4 regions of the Paenibacillus sp. PsM32 genome follow, and region 2 is predicted to be linked to each of the others. Evidence: riboswitches for the same ligand, from Rfam matches in the RefSeq annotation. Region 2 holds a riboswitch; each other region holds the start of a gene.
What was found. A riboswitch is a leader RNA that binds a small molecule or an ion and turns the genes downstream of it on or off. The one in region 2 is predicted to bind thiamine pyrophosphate.

Region 1 (6,217 bases), on a different contig from region 2:
CCATTAGAGCAAGCTACTCTACGGATGGGTCAATCCCGTGGTATTAGTAATCATCTAATCAACGAAGAAGGTACAGTCAGTATTGAAGGCGGTCTATTGTTAATTATTCAGAGTAGAGATTAATTGTTATATTTTTTCTCCAATACAGTTCCTCACTCTATTGAATAAGTAACTACAATTGAATCGCTTTGTTTAACTCTTTTATGCACTTTGCTACTTTTATTTACTTTGCTATATTTGTTTGATCCTTTTATTTTGCTACATATGTAAAAATAAATTCTAACTAAAAAGCAACAAAATCAAAAATCTATCGACCAGAGAGCATTTCTGGTTCGATGGATTTTTTGTGTAATGAGCCTTAGTCATGAGAATTAATAAAGTAACAAGAAGCTTCCATTCTAATAACAAGAACAAAATAAGAAGTAATACACGCTTATCCCTTATTTTGATCAACTATATACATAGATTCTTACTCTATACTCTTTCATTCCTAAAGATTATATTTTGTCATGATGATCTAGAATATTTTGTACAAATTCTGTTTTGGCTTGAGTGTATGCTTCTCGATCATCTTTGTTGTCTATCGCTAGATGTTGCTTTAATTGCCCGTATTGCTCTGCCCATTCTGGATGTGCGATCAATCGATCCCGAAACAGAAGTTGATTTTGCCATTGCTGACCTTGTTGCAATACGATATGCAAATGAGCTACCCGCTTATCATTGATCACTTTGACAAAAAATCGGCGATGCTGTTTACCATCTAATTCAGGCGGAACGTAATGCCAATTTTCTTTTTCCAATATAGGAATAATAACTGGTAATTGATCAAATGAATCTGTGATTGCCATCATATCTATAATAGGTTTGGCAGGAAGATTAGGTATCGCTGTACTACCAAAATGTTCAATATGTTGTATATCCACAGGAGATAGTAACTGCGTTAATTCATTTGTATAGAATTTGCCCTGCTCTATCCATTGTGGATCAGGTGGTGCAATCTCTACTGATTCTGTTGCCCAGATCGGCCATGTCGATTCATTCTCAATATTTGTCATCCTATTCCCTCCTTTTCAACCAAAATAACGATGATATAAAGTGCGTGCTTCTGCTATATCTTTTGTACCATGCACCATAGCACGACCATCACGGAAAATAACAAAACGCTGTTCATTTGGCATCGTCATAGATACTAAAAAAGGAGTGACACTCACTTGATTTTCTTCAAGCTTAGCTAAGCGTTGAGCGGTCTGCTCTAGATCTATTATCATTTTTTGTGCTGGACGAATCTGTACCGTATCTCTACCGCATAGTACTTCTGTTTTACTTTGACCCGCTTGAGTGAGATGGGGATAAGTAGGTTGGCTACCACAAGAAGGACAATTTGGCTTGCGTGCACTATTCATTTTGATAGAGACCTGTTCATTATTCCATAAGTCAAATGATAACAATGTACCACGTAATTGATCTGTATTACCACTAAGAATCTTAATGGCTTCTGTACACTGATGAGCTACAACCATCTGAACAGCAGGAGGAATAATACCCGAAGTATCACAAGTATCTCCTCCAAGTGGTGCAGATTCCATTAAGCATTGTAGACAAGGTGTGATTCCTGGGATAATCGTAAATGTAATGCCGTAGCTTCCTACACAACCACCATATATCCAGGGAATATTATATTTTTGCGAAATATCATTAATCATTAATCGAGTCTCAAAATTATCTGTCGCATCCATGATCAGATCTACCCCTTTGGCTAGATCATTCATTTCATCAGCCGTTACGTCTGCAATATGTGCTTCAATAGTTACGTCAGAATTAATTTGTTGTAGACGACGTTGAGCAGCGATAGCTTTGGGCATACGATCTTGAGCATCTTGTTCTGTAAACAGTTGTTGTCTTTGCAAATTACTCCATTCTACATAATCGCGATCTGCAATAATTACTTTGCCTACCCCTGCACGAACCAGTGTCTCTGCAGAGCTAGAACCCAAAGCTCCAGCTCCTACGATAAGAACAGTGGCTTCTGTCAAATGTTGCTGACCTTTTTGACCTAAAGGAGTAAATCGCACTTGTCTGGAGTACCGATTATGTTGTTCTGGTTGTTGCTGGTTATTGGTATTATTCACGTTCAAGTCGTGATCATCCCTTCTGCTGGACTGCTCGCCACAGCATACTCACGTACAGGAATCATGCCTGCTTCCCTTCCTAATCGACCTGCTTCTACACCTAGCTTCATAGCTTTTGCCATTTTGACAGGATCCGTTGCGCCAGAGACAGCACTATTAAGAAGTACAGCATCGGCTCCAAGTTCCATCGCATACGCAGCATCTTTCGGTGAGCGTATACCGGCATCGACAATCACAGGTACAGTCGCTTGATCAATAATCCATTGCAACGCCGAAGGATTAAGTATTCCTTTACCCGAACCGATCGGAGAAGCTCCAGGCATAATCGCATGTACACCAAGTTGCTGTAAGCGTTTGGCTAACATATAATCGTCAGAGATATACGGCAGAACAATAAATCCTTCTGCTAGCAAGACTTCGCAAGCTTTGACCGTTTCCAAAGGATCAGGTAAAAGCAACGTATCATCTCCGATAACTTCTACTTTTATCATATCACATAATCCAGAAGCTTTTGCCAGACGTGCTATCCGAATAGCTTCTTCTGCTGTTTTGGCTCCTGCGGTATTAGGCAATAGTTTATATTTTTGGAGATCTAACATTTCTAGAAAATTCGGTTCATTCACTTGATCTAGATTCAATCGTCTTACTGCAAATGTTAGCACTTCTGTGCCTGATGCTTCTACCGCCTGATTCTGAATCTGCAAATCTGTAAACTTCCCCGTGCCTAGTAACAGTCTCGATGTAAATGTATGTGTACCTATCGTTAACAAATCAGCCACCTCCTACAAAATGTACAATCTCTAATATGTCTTTGTCTGCCAGTGTAATATGCGGATGTTCTTCTTTTTGCAAAATTTGTTGATTATGTTCTACAATCACTGTTTTGTGACCAAGAGATAATGATTCTAGCAATTTGGATACCGTATTGTATTCAGGTTCTACATATTTCCGATGACCATTGATAATTAATTCCATGTAGTCACTCCTTTGGCTGTAGATCGAGATTTCGATGATAAAGATTTCGATTTTTGCAAAGCTCGTTCTGGTGAAAAGCAATCAGGGATATGCGCTGTGTCATTATTTATTAATGCCTCTGCCATCCATTTTGCTGTGCCAGCAGCTAACAACATCCCATTTCGATAATGCCCTGAAGCTGTCCATAATCCAGCAAGCGGTTGAATCCTTCCTAAATAAGGTAATTCATCCGGTGTTCCAGGACGTATCCCTGACCAACAACGTTCAAACGTAGCTGATCCTATCGCAGGCAGAAATTGCTCCGCTCCCGACAATAACTGAGCAATCGCAGAAAGATCTACTGTTGTATCTGTACGTTCTGGTTTACTGGTAGCTCCAATCCAGATGCGATGATTACTTTTGGGAATGATATAAATGCCTTCTCCATAAATCGTATGTCCAAGATATTGAGAAGAAGTACTGACTTCGATGAGTTCTCCTTTGACCGGTACCAAAGGTAAACTATACTGCTCTGTTACTAGTAATTGTTGTGTACTCAAGCCTGTTGTTAACACTACTTGTTCAGCGTAGATTTCTCCTTGATTAGTGATTACACCTGTAATATGATTTTTACCTTGCGAATGCAGTAAACGGTATACTTCTGTCTCAGGATAAAAATCGACATGATGCTGAATCGCTGCTTGAACAAGCGCTTGATTAAACAAAGCTGGAATTAATTGCGGTTCATCTGGATTGTAGATCATTCCAGAAGGAGCATAAATATGTGGCTCAACTTGTGCTAGATATGATGGGCTCCACCACTCTTTGCGATCTACTTTTGAATCGTTATGTGTAGAAGCAGAAGTATGACTTTTATTTGGTAAAGGAAATAAATTTGCATCAAATGTCTTGTCATACCTTTGATCTGCTTGAAGTGGGTCTTTATGTCTTAACTGTAATTCTTGCTTGGTCAGTGGTAGCAAAAATCCTTCTGTTCGTAGTCCAATATCAATCCCAGTTTTCTCCAATAGATCAGTCGCAAGCTTGCTATATAGCGATTGACTGTATAATGCCAATTGGTACAATTCTGGATGAGCAAAATGTTCAGAATGAGCAGCTAACATCCCTCCTGCTGCACCTGATGCGCCAGAAGCTGGTTGATTTTTTTCAAGCAAAGCTACTTTGACTCCTTGCTGTGCCAGTTCATAAGCAATAGCAGCACCGATCACTCCAGCACCTACAACGATTACGTCATAATGATTAGCTTTGAGATTAGATAGATGAACCATAAGCCGATTCACTTCTTTCCTAATGATTGTAGATGCGTAGAAGTCATATATTGAATACTTTGGCTATACAACTGACAGGCATGCTGAGGATGTTCTGCTTCAAAAATACCAGACATTACAGCTACTCCTCTAGCGCCTGCTTGATGAATGTCTTGGCAGTGTGATGGCTGAATACCACCTATTGCAATAACAGGTAGAGATACCGCATGACAAAGCTTTTCCAATTGATCCAATCCTTGTGGAATCAGATCAGGTTTAGAGTTAGTCGAATAAATATGACCGTAAAAAAGATAATCTATCCCTTCACTTTGAGCTTGTAATGCTTGCTCTATACTGTGAACAGATCGCCCGACTTTCCATAGTGAAGGAGGATCATCTGCATTTACATAAGACATATGTTCACTTAAATGCACACCCCCTATTTTTAAATCCGCTGCTAATTGAGGTCGACTATTGATCCTTATTTTGGATAGTGGTACTCCTGTATGCATGAGCTGCTGGACAGCATTAATAATCTGAGAATCAGACCACTTTTTTTCACGAATATGAATAGCGGTTGTCCACGGATGTATCTGTGAAGCTACCTTTACAAACTGGTAGATCGATTGTTGACCTGTACTGATTGCATGAAGTTCCATATCGGTATATGCCCTCCTTTCCTCAAAAGTGTATAAGCAAACGCAAAAAAGCCACTTCTTATTATTCAAGAAGTGGCTAGTATAGACCTAGAAAATAATGAGCCTTGTCTGAGAGCAAACAAGATTATTTTAAAATAACGGAAACCATATTTTAGATCATCATAAGCTCCTCTGTATAAAATAATTACTATTCTATACAGTAAAAGACTTTATCGTTAATATGATCTAACATTTCCGAAACTCTGCTACCACTTCCCTACGCTGGTATGATCCAGATCAGGTACAAAGGGTCCGAAAGCAATATCTGCTTTCATCTCAGCCTCAAGCGGCCCCCCTAGTGCATTCAAGCTATTCAATTTGTTATTCATCTTAGCAAAGACTATTCAATAAAGCAAATGATTCTCAGACTCTTTATAAAGTCATTTTTCACAGTTCATTCTAAAAACAAATGAGTACAACTAGCTACGACATCTTAAAAAGATGGAAAATCTTTTATTTCGCTTTAGCTTCAGACCACTGCTCAACATCCCAAATTTTAGTAACCCAATCTTCATAAAATTCAGGTTCGTGAGAAACAAGCAATACTGTGCCTTTATATGCTTTTAAAGCGCGTTTTAATTCATTTTTAGCATGAACATCCAAGTGATTGGTCGGTTCATCGAATAATACCCAGTTGCTTTCACGCAGTAATAGTTTGCACAAACGAACTTTCGCTTGCTCTCCACCACTTAACATACGCATAGGACGAGTGATGTGCTCATTTTTCAGACCACAACGTGCCAGATGACCACGTACTTCATTTTGACTTAAATGTGAAAATTCATTCCATACTTCATCTATCGGTGTCAATTGGTCTGGACGTACTTCCTGCTCAAAATAAGCAGAATGCAAATAATCGCCAAGATAAGTTTTACCACTAACCGGTTGAAGTTTACCTAGAATAGTTTTGAGCAATGTTGATTTACCTACACCGTTACAACCAACAATCGCAATTTTTTCACCACGTTCAATATTCATTGTCATTTTAGGCAATAAAGCATGTGTATATCCAATCTCAAAGTCTTTACCTTCAAAGACTGTTTTACTACTTGCACGAGCTTCTTTGAAATTAAATGTTGGCTTAGCAAATTCTTCTGGTTTGTCGATACGTTCGATACGATTTAATTGCTTTTCACGACTTTTTGCACGACCGGATGTAGATGCACGC
Region 2 (6,217 bases):
CGCTACGACAGCAATCAGTATTCCCATCGTAATCAACAAATTACTCCATACGATATGCATATCATTCACCTCATTTATATCTGGATTTTATTGGTAATGATAATAAGTGTACATAAGCGATCATCATCATGCAAATGAACAGCATATAGACAAGCAAAGGAGCATCTTCGTTCACAAGATGCTCCTTCTTTTGATCTACTTTTTCAATATAAATGTTATTCCTAGAACGACTATTAACAATAACCCCATATACCAACCATCTCTGCCTGCTAATTGTGGAGTCAGATAATAGGTACGCTGACGTGTGCCTGTGAATCCGCGTGCTTCCATCGCTATCGCTATTCGTTCAGACTTGCGAATACCTTGCGTGAATAGTGGTAGTGCATAACGGATAAAAGATTTCCAGCTATTCTTCTGCTTATACCCTCTAATCTTATGCGCCGATTTCATTTGAGCCAGTTCTGTCTGGAACAAAGGGATAAAGCGAAATCCTGCTAACAGTCCATAAGCCCACTTTGGCGATAATCTACATTGATGAACCAGACTCATAATCATAGCAGTAAGATCGGTGGTCGATGTGAACAGCAGTCCATACGTAACAAATCCAAGCATCCGCAGGGCGATCATTAGACCATTATTCAGACTTTCTTCAGTAATATGGAACCATCCCCATTGCCAGATGGTATGCTCACCTTTACCAAATGCCGCCATCATCCAGAAAATCATTACAAAAAAGATCGTGTACGGCAATAATCGTTTGAGCAAATAAGCAATCCGCCAACCACCCAAAGTCATTCCAATCACCAGTGCTACTAACCAGATCGCTAAAGTGATACGAGGATCAGTGACTGCCATCAATACGCACATCACTAACAAATGAGTCACCAACTTGATCGTCGGATTCAAGGTGGATAACCACGAATGATTGCTTTTCATACAATACTCCGCTCCTTCTGTGGCTGTAGCAACCGGTAATGAAGTGGAGGGATAATCGCATGATCCCCGATCTGTTCTGGATTAGCAAAGAGATGATAAGGCGCTCCATTGTAGATTACTTTGCCCTGATCAAACAAAATCACGGTATCGGCGTATTCATCGACCAGATCCATATCATGAGTGACCATCACAATCGTTGTTCCTTGAGCTTGCCGTTGTTGCAGTCGCTTGATTAATTCAGCCGATGTTTTAGCATCTTGCCCGAATGTAGGTTCATCTAATAGAAGTAACGACTGATCGAATAACAGCATAGTCGCTACACTCAAGCGCCTTTTTTGCCCCAGACTAAGTGTAAATGGATGTTGATCTTGATAAGCTTCTAAGCCGAATTCTTGCAACAATTGTATCGTTTTGGAGGTTACTTCCTCTTCTGACCAATTCCGTTGTCGTCCACCAAAAGCGATCTCGTCAAACACCGTATCGGTTACAAATTGCAGTTCAGGATTTTGAAAAACAAATCCTGCTTGCTCATACAGATCACGATCACTCCATTTTTTTAATAATTTATGGTGAAAAGAAAGCTGACCACTACGAATACGTTCTAACCGAATTAAGCTTTTGAGAAATGTACTTTTCCCACTTCCGTTAGCTCCGACAATCGCTACCCATTTCCCTGACTGAATCGAGATATTCATATCGCTCATAACGGATTTTTGACGATACCCGATCTCCAGTTGTTCGGTAACTATGATATCAGGTGTATGATTGTCTGTTGTATCTGCATGTAGTGTAGCTGTATGGCGTTGTTGTAGTGTGTGTTGCAACTGCTTCGCTAATGGATGAGACGGATGATCTTGTACATCTTCCCATGTATACGGGAATAATTGAGGTTGCCATATGCCAGCTTCTTCCATCTCTGCACGATACCGCTCGATCATCTCTGCTGGCTTGCCTTGAGCCATAATACGCCCTTGTGCATTCATTAAAATGACTGTATCCATCCACTCAATACACCCATCTAATGTATGTTCTACAAATACCATCGTCTGCCCGTACTGATCAGCTAAGCCATGTAGCAATTGAAAGATTTCTTTGCGACTGATCGGATCAAGTTGCGCTGTCGGTTCATCGAAAAAAAGAACTTCCGGTTCAAGCGCTAACAGACACGCTAGCGCTAGCCGTTGCTTCATACCTCCAGATAGTGTCTCAATAGCAGTATGACGATCTATATTCAGACCGACTTGCTTCATCACTGTATCTATCATAGTGTCCATCTGAGCACGCGGAATAGAGCGATTTTCCAAGCTAAAAGCAATCTCTTCATCCACATGAAGCATACAGAACTGCGAATCCGGGTCTTGAAACATCACGCCACATTGAGGAGCTAACTGAATCTCGCCTTCCACTTCAGCTTCTACATGTTCAGGAATAATACCGGACAATGCAGACAATAGCGTCGACTTGCCACTACCACTTGGCCCGAGAATCAATACTTTTTCTCCACGTGAAATCGATAAATGAATATCTGTTAATACATTTTCTTCTCGCTGATAAAAACGTACTGACAGATCTTTACACCCTAGAAGCGATTCCATTCGCATTTCCCTTCTTCCGCCGTACTTTCATAATTTCGTATTGATCCAGTACCCCTGTTTTGCACAAAGCTTCTACAATAATTTTGGCTAACCATCCACCTAAAATCATTCCACTGATCACTTGAATAACTAGAGTAGTCAGCAATACTTGTGTGGTGTAATAGCCGAATCCATTAGCGATAACGTTATACAATACTCCACCTACTGCCGCCAGCGCTCCTGATAACATTAACGTCATCAAGTTATAACGTTTGTAGCCAAATAGAGCAAAAGCAATCTCTGCTCCAATCCCTTGAAAAACACCGATCAATAAAGCAGACAATCCAAAATGACTACCTGTTAACAGCTCTACAGCCGCAGCCGCTACTTCAGCGATCAATGCCGCCCCTGGCTTACGAATAATATAAGCTACAATCGGACTTGCAATAATCCAGATACCGAACATAAATCCTGCACCTACAGGCCCCACTAATGCAGAGATCGGTATCCATAATGTGGACCATCCTAGATAAATAACGCCACAAGCCACCGCCAGAATAACAGTCAACACCACTTCTTTCATTTTCCATGTCATAGAGATCGATGAGGAACTCATACGCGTGCAACCTCCATCGGCACAGGCCAATCTTCCAGAGTGTACGCCATATCCCAGAACATATATTCAAACTGACAACTTAGAAGAAAATGCTCTTTCATACGCGCCCGATGTGCAGGTGTCGTCTGCTCTGCCCATTCATCCAACCGAGCACAGAATTGATGAGTAATCGTATCGGTACGATTGCCATAGAAGTTAATCCAATCATAAAAAGGATGGGAGGCATCAGGCTTCACTTCATCCAATAATTTCACACCAATCTCCCAATACGTCCACGGGCAAGGCAACAATACCGCCAAAATATCGCCTAAACCCCCTTCATGAGCCACAGTTAACATATGACGAATATAATGATGAGAAGAAGGAGAAAGCGCATATCCTTGCAAATCTTCATACTTGACGCCAGCCACCTCGCAAAAGTTATTATGAGGATGAATTTCACTATGAAGCACAAATGAAATCTGCTCGTTAAACATCGCCATATCTTCACGTGTTGGGCATTTCGCAATCGCCGTTCCATAGATACGCATAAAAGAATTCAAATACTCAAAATCTTGCTTTACATAATGGATCAATTGCTCACTACGCAGATCACCTTTGGCAATCCCTTGTACAAATGGATGATTAAAAATCGCTTCAAAAATAGGGTCTGCGGCCTGTCTAATTTCCTGTGAAAAACTCATAACTGTATCCTCCTTAGATTGAAGCATCGATAGCGACGCTTGGTTAATAAAGAAGGACCACTACTGGAATATATGGAAAAATACATGCAAAAAAGCCGCCCCGTGATGGAGCGGCAGAATAGGTGTACGTATATGTACAGGTACCCTTGCACAGTCTCCACTTTCCTACGCTAGTATGAACTAGATCAGGTTCCAAGGGTCCGGGATCTTCCCGTCTCAGCCTACACAAAGGCTCCCCTAGTGGTCATTCGATTCATTTGCATCTTACTGTACACACGATTGAACAGACTGTCAACTGCTATAACCTCAGTAATCTTTCCTTTTTTAACAGTTATAGGGTTATAAAATGGTGTAAAATATAATTATTAGTAAGGATTTGCGCGTAGATTTAACTATCTAAACAGAATTGAGTTGATCTCGATGACACGTAAAGTGGTATTGGCAGGTGGCACAGGATTTATCGGACAGTATTTGGAAAAAAGATTTGCAGCATTGGGTATTGAAGTGCAGATCATTTCCAGACAATCGCCGCATATCGCATGGGATGATCATCAAGGAATTGTTCAAGCTCTCGATGGAGCAGAAATGGTGATTAATCTAGCGGGTAAATCGGTCAATTGTCGTTATAACGAACAAAATAAACGTGAAATTATGAACTCTCGAATCGAAACTACCCAGATTCTTGGAAACGCTATCCTGGCTTGTGAACATCCGCCTGCGCTTTGGATCAATTCCAGCACAGCTACCATTTATCGCCATGCAGAAGATCGCCCTATGACCGAGACCAAAGGCGAAATCGGTAGCGGATTTTCGGTAGATGTTGCCAAAGCGTGGGAAGAAGCTTTTTTCTCTTTTAGCCTTCCCCATACCCGTCAAGCCGCACTACGGATTGCTATCGTATTAGGGCCCGGTGGTGGTGTGATGACCCCTTTCAAAAATCTAGTTCGCTTCGGGCTGGGCGGTCATCAAGGGTCAGGGAAGCAGATGTTTAGCTGGATTCATGTTGAAGATTTATTTCAGATTATTTTATTTATTCAAGAGTGGGAATCGCTTGAAGGAGTATTCAACTGCACGTCTCCTAATCCGGTGACCAATCGTGAACTGATGGCAACGATGCGCAAAGTGATGCATCGTAAAGGCGGTCTACCTGCGTCTACATGGATGCTTAATCTAGGGGCTAGAGTGATTCGGACGGAACCCGAATTGGTGCTTAAAAGCCGTTGGGTGATCCCTAATCGTCTCATCAAAGAAGGATTTATGTTCAAATACGGACGGTTGGAACAAGCACTACACCATATTTTGCATACAAAATCATAACATCATACCGTACAGACGAACATGACTTTTAAAATAAAGCAAAAAAGGGTATCGTAGAGGTAGACTTGAGTAACGGCTTGAATAGCTTACTCAAAAATTAGAGTTAAAGGTGTGCTTATACGTGCGAATTAATAAATATATTAGTGAATCTGGAATTACATCCCGCCGGGGTGCTGATAAATGGATCAATGAAGGTATTGTCACAATCAATGGTGTGGTTGCCGAGCTAGGCAGTCAGGTCGAAGAAGGCGACGATGTGCGGGTCAAAGGCAAACCGATCAAAGTCGAACAAGAAAATGTCTATATTGTGCTCAACAAACCGGTAGGCATTACCAGTACAACCGAGCGTCATATTCGGGGCAATATCGTAGATTTTGTCAATCATCCTCTGCGTATTTTCCATGTCGGACGATTGGATAAAGATTCGGATGGCTTGATTATGCTGACCAATGATGGCGATATCGTTAACGAAATTTTGCGTGCTGAAAATAAGCATGAAAAAGAATATATCGTCACTGTGGATCAACCGATTACACCTTCTTTTCTCAAACAAATGGCTTCCGGTGTAGAAATACTAGATACAGTTACGTTACCTTGTCAGGTCGTTCAACAATCCAAATATGTATTCAAAATCATTTTGACGCAAGGGTTGAATCGCCAGATTCGCCGCATGTGCTCTGCACTGGGCTACGAAGTTCGCGCTCTGCGTCGCACACGCATTATGAATATCCGTCTGGGCAATCTACCAACAGGCAAATGGCGCGACCTGACGACCGATGAACTCAATCGCCTATTCCGCGATCTGGAATATACGCCCAAAAAACGCTAATAGACCAAAAATGTAAAAAAACCTCTTTTATAATCTGTTACCGAATGTAGGGTAGCGGATTAATTAAAAGAGGTCTCTTTCACTTAAATTATTATTTTATTTTTTTAAAACAGTATACCAATCTGGCGGAAATCCTATTAATGTTCGATCTATTTCTGAATACATATCAAGTAAACTTTTAAGTTTTTCTAACCAATCATTCCATACATCTTTGTTTGGGATGAAGTATTTCATAATCAAAATAACAGAAAAAACTTTCTTA
Region 3 (6,217 bases), on a different contig from region 2:
AAATCCATCTGCTGCTTCTCCTACATAAGCAATTGGATCTGCTCCTGCAACTGCTTTGGCACTAGACAATGCGTCTTTTGCTTTTGGAGAAGTGTTGAATGTTACTGTTGGGTTGCCTTTGATTGGTGCAAGTGACCAGTTGCCATCAGCAGCCGGATTGATTGTTTTGTTTTCACGAATATAATCGATAATTACTTGACGGTTCTCGTCTGGTGCAGCCAGAATAATACGTTTGCCATCTGGATTCGCCAATTTGGACGAAGAAGCGCGGTAGTTATTTGTAGCTACTACAAATTTTTGTTCTGGATCGATAGCTTTACCGTTAAATTGCAAGTTCACAATACGGTTAGAAGATGCGTTTAGAACAGCACCTTTTGCATCGTATTTCGGTGGTTGTGTGACATCAATTTGGTAAGTAACCCCATCGATAACATCAAAGTTATACGTTGGGAAGTCCATATTAATTAACGCTTGCTCGCCTGATTTAGCTGGATCGATTTGATTGAATTGTCCTGCTGACCATTCCAACCAGTTTTTCACTTCTGCTCCATTGACAAGCACAGCATGAACTGTATTTGGATATACATAAAGGTCAGATACATTTTTGATAGCTATCGTGCCTGCTGGAATATCTGTGTAATAACTTGCTCCTGAACGTCCACCTGCTTTGAATGGAGCTCCTGCAGAAAGAATAGGTAAGTTCTCATATTCTGTCCCTTGAAGTTGTTTCTCCAAGTACCATTTTTGAGCGTTTGTTACGATTTGGATCGATGGATCATCTTCTACCAGTGCAAAGTAACTGGTGATACGAGCAGTAGATTCACCAACAGGTCCACGAATATATCCTAACGTTTCTTCGTGTTCTTTGTATACAGAATCGACTACACCTTGATCTGCATCAACCAATGCTTTTTTGGTAGCAGTATCATAGATTGGACGAGCTTCTACTTTAGAATCAGAGACTGTCCATTTGTCGCCTTGTTGTTTTAGTTCAAGATCAATAATTCCCAGGTGATCGCCCCAGAAACCTGGCTCTACTGAAGGAACGCCATTGATTGTTCCTTTTTCTAGATCTACGCCTGTTTTACCAGCGAAATCAGCACTAGGGAATACTTTGTGTGCATGTCCGAACATAATCGCATCGATACCTGGCACTTTGCTCAAGTACAATACGGAGTTTTCCATCAATTCAGTTTGAGGAATATCTTCAAAGCCAGAATGTGGCACTGCAATAATAATATCTGCGCCTTCTGCTTTCATTTGTGGAATAAATTTGTTCGCTGTTTCAACGATATCTTTAGCAACCACTTTCCCCGACAAGTTTGCGCTATCCCATTGCATTACTTGTGGTGGTACGAAGCCGATAACACCTACTTTAATCGTATGTTTAGCTCCACTTTCATCAGTGACTTCTTTATCTAAGATTAGATAAGGTGTAAAGTAATTTTTCTCGCCTTTACCTGTACCATCATCTGTATAAATATTAGCATTCACATAAGGGAAGTTAGCGCCTTTGAGAGCGTTACCCAAGAAATCCAGACCATAGTTAAATTCATGGTTACCGATATTTCCTGCATCATAACCCAATTGGTTCATCGCTTTGTAGACAGGGTGAACTTCGCCTGCTTTTAAAGGATCAACTTTGGCTACATAGTCACCCAGCGGATTACCTTGTAATAAATCACCATTATCGATCAATACACTGTTTTTGGCTTCTGCACGCGCATTTTTGATCAATGTCGCTGTTTTGGCATATCCGTATTGATCTGTCGCTGCATCTGAATAATAATCATAGTTCATTACGTTCACATGAATATCTGTTGTCTCCAACAAACGTAATTTTACGGTAGATTCAGAAGAAGTGGCTTCGGCTGCAAAAGCAGGAACTGCCGACACTGCAAACAATTGCAGAGCTGCGATGACAGTAATTGCTTTTTTAAATGTTTTGTTTCCCAAGTTCAAAATAAAAAACCCCTCCCAAATATATTCGCATTCGCTTGACCTTTTTCTATTTATCTCTATGCCCTATATGTATAACAGCATGAACAAGCAGTGATAATGTACTTTACATGCTGATTTTAAAAAATCATATTGGAAATTATGATTTAGAGTAGGCAGATAAATAGTAAAAAGGCTACCAAAAGAAACGCATGATAGAATTGTATACTATCAGCTGATATATTTGAAGGGTTATTAGTTCTATTTTTTATGAAAATAAGATTTATTTTGCGAAAAGTTCTATAATTTACATGATTGTGTCATGTTTCTTTTCATAAATAATAACTCATTGAGATTAAGGAGTTAAAAAATTAGTATTTCGATCTTTATATTGAAAATACATATCTAAAATTCGATCTAATTGTTCTGATTGGTCTAACACGCGATAATCGCGCATCCCATGTTCTTCTGCCATCTGGTTCAATATGCGGCGTTCCTGCTCAATCTGTTGTTCTATTTGTTTTAAGTTCAAGGAAACCACCTCCAGTATATTTCCTTATATCTTGCTATCAATGAGACTTTCATTTTATTCCATCATCGTCATTTTACAGGTTAGTCTATAAAATATTTCTATATACCTTTTTATACCTTATTTGAGTATACCTTATCAAGTTCCTCAAGTACCTATTTTATCCTTTTTATGGAAAAATAAAGACGAAAAAACTCGGAATTTGAATTTTGCATTCATTTCTCTTGTTTCGCAAATTTCAAATTCCGAGTCATTTATGTGATAACTGCTATCTTAAACCATTAAAGTTGTATCAGATTACGCAGTCCACGTTTTTTTGTTACCATCTTGATCTGTATATTCAATCGTTTGTGGTTTGATATCTAGGATCACATAATCAGGATCTTCTGGACCGGAGAACCATTCTTTAAATTCTTCTTTCCAGACACGTTTTTTCAATTCGTCGTCTGTAGATACAGCACTTACGCCTTCGATTTCAACGACTTGATTAGTGCCGCCTTTTTCATAACCCAACAATACATAACAGTTCGGATTTTTTTCTAACTCTTCGACTTTATGTGTTTTGCGGTTTGTCGCGAGATGAATATTCAAGCCTTCGTTATATAGCGCCATGTAGCGTACTTTAGGTTTGTCATTTTCTACTGTACCTAGTGCACAAAATGGATTACCTTCTAATGCAGTTAATATCGCTTGTTCTTCAGCTGTTTTACTCATGATCAATCTCCTCCTGTATATAAACGTATGGGTGTATTCAATATCTATGTCTATGTATATCTATTCGATACGTATAGAAGAATATTGAATGGAACTTTTGTTAGTTACAAACTTCCGTATATGTAAATACCCTTAGACAGCGAGACTGAACCGAAATACACTGTCTTTTGCTGATGACACCGCATTCTCTTTACTGGACAGTTGATACCCTCTGGTCTATAATTACAATGTAAAAAAACCGCATATGTACAGGGGAGCTAGTTGCAACTGGCTGAGAGTGTATTGTGATAAATACAGACCCTTATACCTGATCTGGATAATGCCAGCGTAGGAAAGTAACAAGTCGTTATATGCTGTACGCTAGCTTATAATTGCACCTATGTCGTCCCGATGGGGGCGTTTTTTTTATGCCTTTTATCCAGTACTACAGGATTGACTATTTGAGCTAGAAGAAAGAAGGATGACGGTAATGAGAACTCAAAAAAGGTGGCGTCAAAGCTTACCTTGGTTAATGGTAGGTTTATTGTGGATCACCACTGCATGTGGTTCAGCAACAAGTACAAGCAATACAGCCAATCAGGCAGGATCAACATCTGCCCTTAAAGATGTAAAAGTCGTGCTCGACTGGACACCAAATACGAATCATACTGGCTTATATGTTGCCCAAGCACTGGGCTATTATAAAGAAGCAGGATTAAACGTCGAAATTATTGCTCCCGGTCAAGGTGGAGCAGATACGATGGTCGCTTCTGGTGAAGTGCCTTTTGGAATCAGTTATCAAGAAAGTGTGACTCAAGCGCGTGTACAAGGAGTGCCTTTAGTGTCACTTGCGGCAGTTATCCAGCATAATACATCTGGCTTTGCCGCTCCTACAGATCGCGGAATCAAAAGCCCTAAAGATATGGAAGGCAAATCCTACGGTGCATGGGGATCTCCTGTTGAAGAAGCGGTTATGAAATCAATTATGGATACCGACGGTGGCGATGTTAGCAAAGTCAAAAGTGTTAATATCGGTAATGCCGATTATTTTACAGCTGTACAAAAAGGAATCGACTTTGCATGGATATTCTATGGATGGACAGGAATTGAAGCAGAACTTCGCGGACAACCATTAGATATGTTATATGTAAAAGATTATTCCGATAAATTAGATTATTATACACCTGTTATCGTAACCAATGAGAAGCAGATCGCTACCGATCCTGCACTTGTGAAATCATTTATGGCGGCAACCAGTAAAGGATATGAATATGCAATCGCTCATCCCGATGAATCGGCAGATATATTGCTCAAAGCAGTACCTGATCTTGATCCTGCACTGGTCAAAGCTAGCCAAAAATGGTTATCTCCACGTTATCAAGATGATGCCAAACGCTGGGGCGAGCAAAAACAATCGGTCTGGGAAGGTTATGCCGATTGGATGTTCAAGCAGAAGTTGTTAGACAAACCGTTAGATGCAACCAAAGCGTATACAAACGATTATTTACCTGAAGCCACCAAATCATAAATAGAACATAAGGAGATGACTACTATGGCACACACCCTTTTAAGTATTCAGGTTATTCCCAAAACTCAAGCTGGTGAGAACTCTTACGATTATGTCGACCGGGCAATAGAAGTGATTCAAGCCTCCGGTGTGAAATATGAAGTGCATCCACTTGAGACCACGATGGAAGGCGAACTTAGCGAATTGTTAGAAGTGGTTCGTCAAATGCACGAAGCGTTAGTGGAAAAAGGAAGCCCGAGTATTATTTCTCAGATCAAAATTGCTCATAGTCCAACCGGAATCAGTATGGATGGATTAACCGAGAAGTACCGCTAATGGCTACGATGAATACATGGTGGAAAAGCATATGGCCGCCCCTCGGGGCGGTTGTTTTATTACTGATTATCTGGCAACTGGCAACCAGTCTATTCCATATTGAGACATGGATTCTTCCCAGTCCTGCATTGATTGGACATGAAGCATGGAGTGAGAAAGACCGACTGGGCTTGCATACATGGGCGACGTTAAAATTGACACTATCCGGCTTTAGTATAGGTGTTGCTTTTGGATTACTGGTCGCTGGCGTGCTTCATTATATTCCTTTTCTACGTTCAGCATTGTATCCATTATTGATCTTGAGTCAAAATATCCCTACGATTGCTCTGGGACCGCTACTCGTTATCTGGTTCGGATTTGGGATATTGTCCAAATTAATTGTGATTATTCTGGTATGCTTTTTCCCGGTGACCATTGCGGCGCTGAGCGGACTGGCTACTACCGATCGTACAATGCTTAATTATATGCAAATGATCGGCGCTTCTAAAAATCAGATCTTTTGGAAATTAGAATTACCTTTTAGCTTACCTTCGATCTTTTCTGGAGTTAAAATTGCTGCAACCTATAGTGTGATGGGCGCTATTATCGCTGAATGGATTAGCAGTAGTGAAGGGATTGGCTATTATATGATGTTGCAAAAATCAGCTTTTCGCACCGACCATATGTTTTTAGCGATACTGGTAGTTGTAGTGATCAGTCTTATGTTATTTATGCTAATTAATATAATTGAAAAATGGTCTGTTCGCTGGCATCACCCTGCACAACATCGTGCTGTCAAAGGAGGTTCTAAAGATGTCGCTAAATAAACCTCAAGATCCGACTTTATCGGTGAACAACTCTACTCCACTATTAGCATTACAAGGAATCAGCAAATCTTTTACACAGGGCAAGCAATCTTTACATGTGTTGCAAGACATTTCGCTGCATGTAGAGCAAGGTGAATTTGTATCCATTATCGGCCCTTCTGGTTCCGGTAAAAGTACGCTTTTGCAAATGATTGGTGGCGTGGTGCTTCCCGATCAAGGACAAGTCCTTTTGGACGGACAAAATATAACCGGTCGTAAAGGATTGAGCGGTTATATGCCACAGCAACCTGCTTTGATGCCCTGGCGTACGATTGAAGATAATGTTATTTTGGCGCGCGAAGTAGCAGGATTACCACGCAAAGAATCATTAGAATTAGCCAGACAATGGCTAGATAAAGTTGGACTGGG
Region 4 (6,217 bases), on a different contig from region 2:
ACAAGTGGTGTATTTGCTTATTTATGATTGGACTCTACCGTATGCAGACCTTGCAGAAAAGTATTAATAATCAATTCAAAACTTTGATTTATATCGACATTCAAGCCAAATCCACCGATACGTTCGAGTGAGCTAAAGCCATGCAAAACACTGCGTAGTCCACGTATGGCATGAATCAAGGCTTCTTCATTCAAATCAAAGCCGGTTAATACTTGCATGAATAATTCCAACATTTGATGTTTGCTATCATTGATCTCTGCATCATCTATATCTGATGTATAGAACGTAGCTTCATATAATCCGGGATGAGCACGAGCAAATTCCAGATAAGCGCGCGACATTTCACGTATCGCTTTATCTTCAGATCGTCCTACCGCAGCCCGCATCAATGCGTCTTTGAGTTGATCCAATCCTGTTAATGCCATTTCACGACGTAATCCCGGTAATCCGTTCACATGATTATACAAAGAAGGCGAACGAACCCCTAGCTTCTGAGCTAATATCGTAAGTGTCACTTCATTCCATCCACGTTCATCTGCTATTTCTGTAGCTGCTTGCAAAATAGAATGAAGACTAAGCCCGGTGCGAGGTGGCAAAGCATAACCCTCCTTTAACTATACCTGTTCGTAGAATATGAATAAGATTTGTGTATAAGCTAATGATATTCATCAATCTTATTTATTGTAAGCGATAGGTATACCTTTAGCAAAATAAAATGCAATCTTTCTATTTTGATTTATTCAATAATACATAGGCTTGCTGATCTTTTTATTTGCGCATAAAAATAAATTTCTGTCCGACTACACCGATCACAAATAACAACAAACTTACCCATGGAGCAATCGTAATCACAGGCATCACTTCACGTAAAAAGATTCCCACACCAAAAATCAGTACCAAAATCACCAGATACGTTAAGATAGCGCGTGCATTGATTTGCATACCTGGCTTTGTTGCATCACTTTGTTCAACAGGCTGATCGGTAAATCTTGTAAGCATTTCGACCAGAGCAATCGAACCTACCGCTACAATAATAAGAGTCGCTACATTGATCTGCCCAACAATGCCAGAATCGCTAATACTGATTTTGAACAATCCCATTAATGCTTGAATAAGAAATACCCATGTTAACGCTACCCACGGAATCATCAAGTAATACATCGGCTTGCTCAATTGTTTCTTTTCCGGTAAATTACGAATTAATATATTGCCGTACTCTATCGATTCTTTACCGAATAACTGTTTGGCAGTTTTACCTTTTTTCTGCGCTTCTAGCAAATGATGACCCATTTCTAAAAGCAATTCTTCGCCTGCTTCACGATCAATTCGTGCATCCCGTACATGTACAATAACATCATCATAATAATCCAAATTTTCTGGTTTTAATTGATCCCGTACGACGTTAATATTTTTAACCATTTGGCGTATTGAGCTCATTATTCATTCCTCCATTCTCGTTGTTCGAAGCTACTATTTTGCCATACTTTCCTTGCGTTGACAATGATCTAGCGTTAATGATAATATGGTTTCAAGATTAAAGCATATTAAACTGATCGGAATTGTTTATTTAAGAGGAGGAATCATCATGGAACGCAATATCGTCATTCGACATCACGACTTGGATCTGACAGCTAGTATTCATTATCCTGAACAGGAACCACAATCAGCAGGACGAGGCAAAAGCCGTACACCGCTAATTGTGATCTGCCATGGTTTTGTTGGCAGCCGTATTGGAGTGGATCGCCTATTTGTTAGTACAGCCCGTGAATTGGCGGCTGACGGTTATATGGTGGTTCGCTTTGATTATGCAGGTTGCGGTGAAAGTGGCGGCGACTATGGCAAAGAAGGACTTGAATCAATGGTCGCTCAGACTCGTACTGTACTGGATTATGCAATGAATTGCAGTGACATTGATCCTACCCGCGTCACATTGATCGGTCATAGTCTGGGTGGTGCTGTAGCTATTCTTACTTCTGTACGTGATCATCGTGTCAAAAGTCTAGTCCTCTGGTCAGCAGTAGGACATCCATTTAACGATATTATCAAATTAACCGGTCGGGACAAATACGATCAAGCTGTGATCGAAGGACAAGCCGATCATTTAGGTTACTCGTTTACACCTGTATACTTTGATTCGTTAGGCAATTTCCAACCGTTTCAAGAAGCCAAGCAATTTGGTGGCGATGTGCTGGTGATTCATGGTACAGGGGATGATGTGATTCCAGTAGATTATGCCTTTTTGTATCAAAAAGTATTCTGGACACGTTCAGAAGGACGTTGTGATAAAGAAATTATTTTCCAAGCAGATCACACGTATTCCAATGGAACCCACCGCCGGGAACTGCTGGACAAAACCCGTCAATGGCTCACCGAACGCAAAGTCGCTCAGACCGATTGGCAACACTGGATGATTTAAGCGTTTGGCAATATAAACGCGATTTCTTCTAGTGTAATCAACCATGATTTTTGCATAGCAAAATATCTTACATTAAGCGCTTGGCAATATAAGCGCGATTTCTTCTAGTGTAATCCTTTACCAGATCATTCACCAGTGGTATGGTAAGAAAGAACAATCGAATAGTTACTGATTTCACTAGGGGAGCCTGTTGGCTGAGACGAAAATTCAATTTCGGACCCTTGGAACCTGATCTGGATTATACTAGCGGAGGGAAGTGGAGGCTGAATTTTCACTCATGTTGTGATATACCTGAATGAATGTTTGACCCATTTGTCTCTTCTGGAGATGGATGGGTCTTTATTACGTTATAGGAGGCAATATCAATGACTTTTCTAGCCAAAGTACGGGCGCAACATCCACTGATTCACAATATTACCAATATGGTCGTGACTAATTTTACAGCGAACGGATTGCTGGCGCTGGGAGCTTTTCCTTTTATGGCATATGCGCATGAAGAAGTAGCCGATGTGGCAGCTATAGCGAATGCAGTTGTGCTTAATATCGGTACGCTTGATCCATACACCGTCGAATCGATTCAACGTGCAGGACGTGCAGCGAATGAATCAGGTGTGCCTGTTGTATTTGATCCGGTAGGAGCAGGAGCTACCCCGTATCGTACACAATCGGCTTTGCAAATTATCGAACATGTTCAAGTGGATGTGTTACGTGGCAATGTGGCTGAAGTGGCTAATGTGATCGGCGAATCATGGCAGATCAAAGGTGTCGATGCAGGAGCAGGCGAAGGCAATATGATCCAGATCGCAGAGCAGGCTGCTCAAAAATTAAAGTGCATTGTAGCCATCACCGGTGAAAAAGACGTCGTAACCGATGGACAGAACACCTATACCATTGCTAACAGTCATCAGATATTAACACAAGTGACAGGCGGCGGTTGTCTACTGAGTGCCGTAGTCGGTGCATTTATCGCAGTCGCTGATCCTGCACAAGCTCAAGAACGTCTGGAAGCCGTAACAGAAGCTTTAGCATTTTACGGTATAGCCGCAGAGATTGCCTATGAACAGACAGCAGGGCAAGGCACAGGCAGTTTTCAGATGCAATTTATCAATCAATTGTCTCTAGTCACCCCGGAGATCGTAACTGCACGAGCCCAGATCACTTCATCCAAAGCTTAATATTGAACATACATTCATATGATAAAGGAGCGAGACAAGATGAACGTGTATCAAGCATTGACGATTGCAGGTTCAGATAGTGGAGGAGGCGCAGGCATTCAGGCCGATCTCAAAACATTTCAAGAACTCGGTGTCTATGGCATGTCTGTTATTACCGCTATCACAGCGCAGAATACGACAGGGGTACAAGGTGTCTATCCGGTTCAGATTGAAGGTGTTGTACAGCAATTGGATTCGATCGGAACGGATCTACAACCCCACGCTGTCAAAACAGGGATGTTATTTAGTGCAGAGATTATTCGTTATGTCGCAGCAAAAGTAAAACAGTATCAATGGCAACATCTAGTGATTGATCCGGTGATGGTCGCTAAAGGAGGTTCTGTGCTGTTACAACAAGAAGCGTTGCAAGCGCTGATCTCTGATCTGATTCCGCTGGCAGAGATTATCACGCCTAATTTGCCAGAAGCTGAGTTATTAACAGGTCTATCGATTACCAATCTACAGCAGCGCGAACAAGCCGCCAAGCAGTTTGTAGAAATGGGAGTAACATATGTAGTGATCAAAGGTGGACACGATACATCGACGTCTACTGTAATCGATCTGTTATACGATGGAAAGCAATTTGATTATTTGGAAAGTCAGCGGATTGATACGCCTCATACTCATGGCACAGGATGTACTTTTTCAGCGGCATTAACAGCAGAACTTGCTAAAGGCAAAACTATTTATGAAGCTGTACATACCGCGAAGCAATTTATTCAAGCAGCGATTGAAGATGGATTGGGTATCGGTTCCGGTCATGGGCCTACCAATCATTTTGCTTATCAGCAAAGGAGCCGAGTCTATGATCACCAAGCCTGATACTCAGCATATACGTCAGTATTTACGCCTTTATCTAGTGATGGGAAGCGTCAATTGTACTCGACCACCAGAAGAAGTATTAAGGTCTGCTATTGCAGGAGGGATCACTCTTTTTCAATTTCGGGAAAAAGGGGTTGGAGCTTTAACAGGGCAAGCGTATTATAAGCTGGCAGAACGTCTGCAACAGATATGCCACACTCATCAGATTCCGTTTATTGTGAATGATGATGTAGAGTTAGCGATCGCTCTGAATGCGGATGGAATTCATGTAGGACAAGAAGATGCACCCGCGGATCAGATTCGGGCACGTCTAGGGGATGATAAAATTATTGGTGTATCTGCTCATAGCGTAGCTGAAGCCAGACAAGCTATTGAAGATGGCGCTGATTATTTAGGCATAGGACCGATCTACCCTACAATCTCTAAAGCTGATGCGCAAGCCGTACAAGGAACAAGCACTATTACAGCACTTAAGAACCATCATATTGAGGTTCCATTAGTCGGTATTGGAGGAATTCATGCAGGTAATGCCGAGCCGATCTTTACCGCGGGCGCAGACGGAATAGCAGTGATCTCTGCGATCGCAGGGCAGACGGATATAGAACAAGCGACGCAGCAGTTAAATACGCTTACCCGTCGATTGATTGCGAACTAATCACCACGATATGATGTAATGCTGAATACATGTTTGTTGATCTCATCAAAAAAAGCCATTCGGTATACCGTAGCTTACAGTACGGTGTGTCGAATGACTTTGAATGGTAAACACTATTTTCTGTTTGTATAGTGTAACGTAACAGTAGGTTCTTTCCGCTATCCTTATGATGATCTGTATGTTACTGCGAATAACATCGATCATTCTGTAGAAGCCAAGTAATGCGTTTATTTGTATTGTTAAGCTATTTTATGCTGATTAGGCAAGGTATCTTGTTGTTTGTTACGACGGTTGAAGAAGCGAGTACGTAGGTAAGGAACAATCCAGCGATCCAGACCAATTTTACCAGCGTTTGCGCCAGCAACTACGATAAAGATTTCAGCAAGTAACAAGTAAGGGTTAGTGCTTACAGTACCCGAGAATAAGAACGCAAAGTTCATTACCATTCCCATTAATGCTGCTAGTGTAGTACAAGCTCCTAAGATCAATCCAAGTCCGACAAGGAATTCACCGATTGGAACAAGAACATTGAATAATCCGACATTTGGTAAAGCAAAGTGTTGTAAGAATGCTCCCCAACCTGCTTGTACACTTGGATGTTCTCCGCCTGTATTAGCGATAGCACCTGTCAAAAATCCACTAGCATCAAATCCGCCACTGCTTAATTTTTCCCATCCACCTGTGATCCATTTGAATCCGATGTATACCCGTAAGATAGTTAATAACCACATTGCCACACTATTTTCTCTTAGCCATCTGTTCATGATTGCCACTCCCCTGAATAATGTATTATTTTTTTAAGTCTGTGTTAACTTGTTGAGTTGGTGATGATCATCTCTTCCATGTCTTTATTTTAAATCACAACTAAATTTTTAAATGTGATAAAAATCACAATCTTATATAAATTTTTAATATTTTATTATTGTACTGTTAAAATATGGTATATATAGTTGAGAGAACACTTTTGAGCTTTTGAATGTGTGAATTACGCTATATGTATTCTATATAGAAGAAGCTTATGTTTTAATACATAGTAAGCTGTGTTTAACATCTTCGGAATCATACATACGTTAAAAAAGAAACTATTGAATTCATTTGGAGTTCATATGC

Region 1: linked by a shared signal. The riboswitch ahead of QCD85_RS06580 (thiamine phosphate synthase) and the one ahead of tenA (thiaminase II) in region 2 are both predicted to bind thiamine pyrophosphate.
Region 3: linked by a shared signal. The riboswitch ahead of QCD85_RS14170 (ABC transporter substrate-binding protein) and the one ahead of tenA (thiaminase II) in region 2 are both predicted to bind thiamine pyrophosphate.
Region 4: linked by a shared signal. The riboswitch ahead of thiM (hydroxyethylthiazole kinase) and the one ahead of tenA (thiaminase II) in region 2 are both predicted to bind thiamine pyrophosphate.

The regions. Positions count from the first base shown of each region.
Region 1 is NZ_JARUWY010000002.1:156,942-163,158, forward strand. Features, by position in the region: gene QCD85_RS06550 (thiamine diphosphokinase) at 1-123, shown strand, start outside; gene QCD85_RS06555 (GrpB family protein) at 498-1,055, opposite strand; gene QCD85_RS06560 (MoeB/ThiF family adenylyltransferase) at 1,071-2,129, opposite strand; gene QCD85_RS06565 (thiazole synthase) at 2,132-2,899, opposite strand; gene thiS (sulfur carrier protein ThiS) at 2,901-3,104, opposite strand; gene QCD85_RS06575 (NAD(P)/FAD-dependent oxidoreductase) at 3,095-4,372, opposite strand; gene QCD85_RS06580 (thiamine phosphate synthase) at 4,381-5,010, opposite strand; TPP riboswitch at 5,247-5,356, opposite strand; gene QCD85_RS23995 (ATP-binding cassette domain-containing protein) at 5,503-6,217, opposite strand, start outside.
Region 2 is NZ_JARUWY010000004.1:162,552-168,768, reverse strand. Features, by position in the region: gene QCD85_RS10825 (energy-coupling factor transporter transmembrane component T family protein) at 196-936, opposite strand; gene QCD85_RS10820 (ABC transporter ATP-binding protein) at 933-2,531, opposite strand; gene QCD85_RS10815 (ECF transporter S component) at 2,509-3,105, opposite strand; gene tenA (thiaminase II) at 3,123-3,809, opposite strand; TPP riboswitch at 3,955-4,058, opposite strand; gene QCD85_RS10805 (TIGR01777 family oxidoreductase) at 4,230-5,126, shown strand; gene rluF (23S rRNA pseudouridine(2604) synthase RluF) at 5,248-5,955, shown strand; gene QCD85_RS10795 (Abi family protein) at 6,052-6,217, opposite strand, start outside.
Region 3 is NZ_JARUWY010000006.1:276,804-283,020, reverse strand. Features, by position in the region: gene QCD85_RS14185 (bifunctional 2',3'-cyclic-nucleotide 2'-phosphodiesterase/3'-nucleotidase) at 1-1,962, opposite strand, end outside; gene QCD85_RS14180 (aspartyl-phosphate phosphatase Spo0E family protein) at 2,294-2,470, opposite strand; gene QCD85_RS14175 (pyridoxamine 5'-phosphate oxidase family protein) at 2,765-3,181, opposite strand; TPP riboswitch at 3,422-3,533, shown strand; gene QCD85_RS14170 (ABC transporter substrate-binding protein) at 3,651-4,688, shown strand; gene QCD85_RS14165 (MTH1187 family thiamine-binding protein) at 4,713-5,003, shown strand; gene QCD85_RS14160 (ABC transporter permease) at 5,012-5,809, shown strand; gene QCD85_RS14155 (ABC transporter ATP-binding protein) at 5,796-6,217, shown strand, end outside.
Region 4 is NZ_JARUWY010000001.1:1,268,962-1,275,178, reverse strand. Features, by position in the region: gene QCD85_RS05655 (TetR/AcrR family transcriptional regulator) at 18-596, opposite strand; gene QCD85_RS05650 (DUF1129 family protein) at 769-1,437, opposite strand; gene QCD85_RS05645 (alpha/beta hydrolase) at 1,586-2,416, shown strand; TPP riboswitch at 2,586-2,688, shown strand; gene thiM (hydroxyethylthiazole kinase) at 2,782-3,591, shown strand; gene thiD (bifunctional hydroxymethylpyrimidine kinase/phosphomethylpyrimidine kinase) at 3,631-4,452, shown strand; gene thiE (thiamine phosphate synthase) at 4,436-5,107, shown strand; gene QCD85_RS05625 (DoxX family protein) at 5,347-5,874, opposite strand.